2 regions of the Lacrimispora indolis DSM 755 genome follow, and region 2 is predicted to be linked to the other one. Evidence: riboswitches for the same ligand, from Rfam matches in the RefSeq annotation. Region 2 holds a riboswitch; the other holds the start of a gene.
What was found. A riboswitch is a leader RNA that binds a small molecule or an ion and turns the genes downstream of it on or off. The one in region 2 is predicted to bind FMN.

Region 1: it holds a riboswitch for FMN, as region 2 does, so the genes downstream of both, ribD (bifunctional diaminohydroxyphosphoribosylaminopyrimidine deaminase/5-amino-6-(5-phosphoribosylamino)uracil reductase RibD) here and K401_RS0129790 (ECF transporter S component) in region 2, are expected to answer to the same signal.

What each region holds. Positions count from the first base shown of each region.
Region 1 covers NZ_AZUI01000001.1:3,660,077-3,663,211, reverse strand. Annotated here, with positions in the region: partial or broken gene K401_RS33865 (glycyl-radical enzyme activating protein) at 209-330, shown strand; gene K401_RS0117545 (DeoR/GlpR family DNA-binding transcription regulator) at 412-1,164, opposite strand; FMN riboswitch at 1,377-1,491, shown strand; gene ribD (bifunctional diaminohydroxyphosphoribosylaminopyrimidine deaminase/5-amino-6-(5-phosphoribosylamino)uracil reductase RibD) at 1,657-2,787, shown strand; gene ribE (riboflavin synthase) at 2,742-3,135, shown strand, end outside.
Region 2 covers NZ_AZUI01000001.1:6,144,741-6,147,875, reverse strand. Annotated here, with positions in the region: gene K401_RS0129795 (PTS sugar transporter subunit IIA) at 1-104, shown strand, start outside; gene K401_RS0129790 (ECF transporter S component) at 309-986, opposite strand; FMN riboswitch at 1,070-1,186, opposite strand; tRNA gene K401_RS0129785 (tRNA-Ala) at 1,281-1,353, shown strand; gene K401_RS0129780 (hypothetical protein) at 1,872-3,122, shown strand; gene K401_RS0129775 (hypothetical protein) at 3,129-3,135, shown strand, end outside.

The sequences.
Region 1 (3,135 bases), 2.5 Mb from region 2:
ATGTCAATACTTCCACTTCATTCGAAATAATTACATTTTTATTTAAAATTCATTTGCTTTTGTTCATTCACATGATATTGTATCGATACAAAGGGATATTCACAAGGCCTCATGCCCCTCATGCTTCAAACTTTCAGGATGAGGAGCAGTTTCAAATGAAAGCAACCATATTCAAAAATTCAGCATACACGACGGACCGGGAATCCGGATGGTGGTCTTTTTTAAGGGCTGCCCCTTGTGGTGCAAATGGTGTTCCAATCCGGAACTCAGGCGCCCCATACCCAGATCCTCTGGAACCGTGAGAAATGCCTTCACAGCGGGCTGTGTGAAACGGTAAAAAAAAACCTGCATCTGCCCTAAAGGCAGGTGCAGGGATCTCATAACCCTTCCTGTTTGCGTGCAGCAGCTCTGCTACACCTCTATCACTTCCACGGCAATCTGATACCGTTCCATAATCTCTTTTGCACTGTCCGGAATCCCATTGTCCGTATATACCATATTGATATTCTCAAACCGGGACTGCAAAACGACACCCTGCTGCTCAAATTTGCTGGAATCCGTGAGGATGATGGAATGCTTGGCCGACTCCGCCATGTTCTTCATGGACTCTGCCCGCATCATGTCCCCGCAGGTAAATCCCGCCTGTGGAATAAACCCGTCGGTTCCCATAAACAGCTTATCTACAAAAAACTCTCTGGCGCATTTTCTCACCATAGGGCCTACCATGACCTGAGATTCCGTCTGATAGTCTCCGCCCAACAGAATGATCTTTCCTATGGCAGACTCCCGGATATGGTTGGCAATAAATGCGGAGTTTGTAATGATGGTAACATCCTTTTTCTCATTTGCCAGCTGCTCTGCCAGCAAGGCACAGCTGGAACCGGATTCTATCATAACGGTTTCACCGTTGGCTACGATCTTTGCCGCAGCCTTGGCGATCTTAAGCTTGGTATCATACCGCACTGACAGACGGTTGGTGATGTCATCCGTATTCCGGACTGCCGCATACCCGTGTTCCCTGGTCAGAAGCCCTCTCTCCTCCAGCACATCCAGATCCTTACGGATGGTTACCTGGGACACATCCAGCAGCTCCGACAAACTGGTCACTTCCACTCTTTTTTGTTCATTCACAATCTGCAAAATCTTCGTCTGCCGATCTGTCATAAGATCTCCTCCGTTCTGTTCCAGCCAAGCGGATATTCCCAATGACCAAGGGTCAGCCCCTCCGCTTGGCCGCCTGATTCGGTTGAATTTTCGTTTGTAGTTCAATTATAACATTATCCATTTTCATATGCAATAGAATTATAGGGTGTACTGTTTTCTTTTCTATTGACAACACCCTAACTTTGCTGTATAATGGCAAAATGAAAATTAAATAGTATCTTCAGGGCAGGGTGCAAATCCCTACCGGTGGTAAAGCCCACGAGCCGTAAGGCATGATTCGGTGTGATTCCGAAGCCGACAGTACAGTCTGGATGAAAGAAGATAAAAGCGCACAAATGTGTGTATCGTATATTCGCTCTGAAATGATTTTATCGTTTCAGAGCTTTTTATTTTCAGATACATACCTTCAGATATATTTAAATATTTTGACGCTGGTAAATGCCTTGAACGATCTATGGTTCAAGGCATTTTACTTTTTCAGGAGGTGCGTGATTGAAAGATAAAGATTATATGCAAAAAGCATTGGAGCTTGCAGAAAAGGGTTGTGGATGGGTAAATCCCAATCCAATGGTCGGAGCGGTTATCGTAAAAGACCATATCATCATTGGTACGGGTTATCATCATCAGTACGGTAAGCTTCATGCAGAACGGGATGCCCTTCAAAACTGCACAGATTTACCCAATGGCGCAACGCTGTATGTAACATTGGAACCGTGCTGTCATTTTGGAAAAACACCGCCATGCACGGAAGCAATTATTTCAAGCGGAATCCGGCGCGTAGTAATCGGCTCATCTGACCCCAACCCTTTGGTGGCCGGAAAAGGAATTGAAATGTTGCATCAGCATGGAATTGAGGTTGTGGAAGGAGTGCTGACCGAGGAGTGCAATAAACTCAATGAAGTATTCTTCCATTTCATTCAGAACAAAACTCCTTATGTTGTAATGAAATACGCCATGACAATGGATGGAAAAATCGCCACCCGCTCTGGAAAATCCAAATGGATCACAGGGGAAACCGCCCGTGAGCGTGTCCACAAAGACAGACATCGGTATTCTGGGATCATGGCAGGGGTAGGCACGATTATCATTGATGACCCCTTGCTGACATGCCGGTTGCCTGACTTAAAAAGTCCTGTCCGCATTATTTGTGACACAGAACTAAAAACGCCGTTACAGGCAAAGGTAGTGAAAACCGCAAAACAGCATAAAACAGTCATTGCAACCTGCTGCACAGACAGCATCAGGATACAGACATACAAAGAGGCAGGATGTGAAGTTCTTCTCCTGCCGTCAAAGGATGGTCATGTGGATTTAAAGGAGCTGATGATTGCTTTAGGAAAAAAGGGAATGGACAGCATTTTATTAGAAGGAGGTCAAACGTTAAATTGGTCTGCACTGAACAGTGGTATTGTTAACAAAATGCAGGTTTATCTTGCGCCCAAATTATTTGGAGGTATCAATGCCAAATCTCCCATCGGCGGCACAGGCATTGAAGCACCAGATGAAGCTTATCAGCTGCTGCCTCCATCAGTCACTAAATTAGGCGGGGACATTCTTTTGGAAAGTGAGGTGATAGAGTGTTTACAGGGATCATTGAAGAAACCGGAACAGTCCGCAATATAAAAAAAGGGGCGAATTCTGCGGTCTTAACCATTGGGGCGGCCTCTGTGTTAAAGGACATGAAACTGGGTGACAGCATTGCTGTAAACGGAATTTGCTTAACGGTTACGTCTTATACAAGCACCGGATTTACAGCAGATGTCATGCATGAAACAATCCAGCGTTCTTCCCTTAACAGCCTTCATTCCGGCGCCATGGTCAATCTGGAACGGGCCATGCCGGCTGATGGGCGTTTTGGAGGCCATATTGTCACCGGACATATTGACGGAACAGGCGTTATTCGCTGGATAAAAAGGGATGACAATGCAGTTTGGTATAACATCCGGGCAACACCGGAGATTTTACGTTACA
Region 2 (3,135 bases):
TAATTCCAATGATCGTAACTAATCAGGATGAATTCAGCAGCTTTCAGTTAGCGGATCCCCATACTGTAAATATTGGCGAGAAAGTTATGGCAGTATCCAAATAAAAAGTGATATTTAACCTCGGTGAAGCGGGGCCCGCTGTGAGCAAGCAGCGAAGCGGATTGCAAATATCCGATTGATCATCATCAAGTGACAAAGGATCAGACCGTCAGGAAAATATTATAATATTATAAATCAAAAATGCGGATTCCGTAGAATCCGCAAATATGGCAGCTTTAGTTATGCGCAGTCCAATCATTAGTCTTTGCTTACATAATTCCCTTCATAACCAGGACAGCCATAATACATGTTATTAAGATGACTGCTGCAGTAAGGGTAATTTCAAAACTGAAAATCCTCTTTTTGGGAGCGTCGGCAGAAGCTGTTGAATCGGGAATCATAAGATTGGATCTTCTCAGGGTGGTCACCAAAGGCTTATAGATGAGAAGAGTCAGGGCTGTATTGATTCCTCCCTTTAACAGGTTAAAGGGAATAAATGCCGGGAGAAGGAGTTTGACTACAGCTTCCCGCGGATATCCCATGTAAATCGGGGTGATGAGGTAGTTCCACAAAACCATGACCAGGGTCATGAGAAGAGTGCCTAACACCATGCCAAAGAAAGCTCCCCACATGGAATGGCGCTTCTTATAGAGATAAGCTGCCGGACAAACAAATGCCACTGTTGATAGAATGTTCATGATCAGCCCGATGATACCGGTGCTGCTGATGGTGAACATCTCTACAAAAGACACAATGACAGAGATCAGTGCCGCGGACATTGGGCCGAATAGGAAGCCTCCGGTCAGGATGATAATATCCTTGGGTTCATACTCAAGGAAAGGCAGTATTGGAATTAAGGGAATCCGGATTGCCACAACTGCTACAAAGGCCAGCGCACAAAGCATGGCCATGAGGGTGAGTTTGCTTGTTTTCTTTGTCATATTCATGGTTAAATCCTCCTGAAAATAAGTAACACCTGAAAGTATGCCTTTCAGGTGTTAAAAATAGACAGGTGTATTATCACTATTTAACACATCTTCTTTCATCCAGACTATACTGTCGGTATTGGAATCACACCAATTCTGCGCAATTTGCGCTCGCGGACTTTACCGCCGGTCGGGAATTACACCCTGCCCTGAAGACAACTATATTCAAATGTTCTTGAATTATTATAACATTTTAAAAAATAAATGCAATATGTTGTTGCAATTTTTTTAATGCTTTGCTATAATAGCGGACATGGGGGTATAGCTCAGCTGGGAGAGCGCTTGAATGGCATTCAAGAGGTCATGGGTTCGAATCCCACTATCTCCACTTAAACAATAAGCCGCAGGCATGAATGCTTGGGGCTTAAATTATAACTTACAGGGACGGGACACTTGATAAATCAAGGGCAAAAAAGGTACATTCTCAGTTTTGAAAATGTGCCTTTTTTGCCTTTTTCTATGGATGATATGAGAAGGCTCATTGAAAAAGTTATTGTACATGAGAACAGCACTTTCACGGTGGAATTCAAGAGCAGAACTACAGTTGAAATATAACACAGAATAGTATGGGCTTTGTGGCTCCTGCTATTTATTTGCTTTTAAAAATTTTCAATAACGATTAAATGAAAACCAGTTGACGAAGATGTGATGGAAGTATATAATAAGGATAACGAACAAATGTTCTGGATTCTCACCTTAGTGCAAGGGGATGTGCCTTGGTTTAATATAATACTATAAAATAAGTTGATGGATATGGTAATATTTTACTATTTTATCTATTAATTTGAATATATTATGATATAATTGGTAGTATTAACTGTGGCAGTTTACAGAACGGGTGATACTATGAAAAAAGTTGAAATTATCAAAGATAATATAAATACCGAAGCTATCTCAAATCTTAAGGGAATTGGGTTGCAAAAGCTACGTGCAGTTGAACGATTATTGTGTGCACTTCAAGAAAAGCGAAGTAGCGTATTTTGTACAATAGAATATGTTGATGATGTTTTTGAATATGATATGAGTAATGGTACAAATGAAATCAGATCGGAACAGAATAAGAATTACTCATCTGATTTTTCTATTAATAGTATAGAAATTAAAAACTCAATTAGAATATTTATCGATACATGGCGTAGAATTGATGAAGATGAAAATATTATATTTGTGTTTTATTCTAATGCTGGAACCAAAAAAGAGAGAAAAGTGGGGCAACTTGCTAAGTTTGATGAGTTACCAGAAAAGGGGCTCTTAGATTTGCTGAAAGAACAACAATTTGATGTAGCTCTGTCATATGTTATTCCAGTCATCAAAGAATATTATGTTGAGCAGCATAAGTCAAACTCAAATAGCAATGAAAGCGAGTCAGAACGTAATTATTATAAAGTGTATATTGATAGTTTGACCTTTGATCAATGGAAAGCTTTTTTCAAACTGATTGAATGGAGATTTGATGAGAAAAATGAACGAGAAGTTCGAGAATGTATTGATAAAACAGTCGGGGAATTATGTATTCAATATAATGTGGATTCAAAATATCAAAGTGCAATAACCGCTCGACTTTATGATTTGGTAGAATCGCAAGCTATGGAGGATAGTTTCTTAAAAAGGATGGTACATGTTGCTCAGATAGAACTTTTATTTAAAGATTTTGCACGCGAAGCTAAAATGGATGAAAGATTAGATCCTCTTCATTATAAATGGGATGCATTGGAAAATTTAGATGCACGAGATTTGCAGGAAAAGATTCTAGGAGTTTGTGCTGATTTTGCTGATATTTCCATGGAAGAGATACAAGACGATTTTGTTGATGGTAAATATGAACAGGATCAATATGATAATCCCAAAGCAATAAAAGCATATAATTATCGCATATATAGTAAATGTAAAAGGGAAATAAAAAGATTTCTAATTGAGAAAAAACATATTATTATGACTGAAAACATTATATTGTCTTTTTTAGATAAAATGACAGATGAAGCATATGCTGTAGTTTTGGATAAAAGTAAAACTTATGATATACCTTATCTAGATAGAGATATGGTATATAAATCTATATTGATTTTATTTCAAGAATGCTTTATTGCATTAGATTGAGGAAGTATGGATA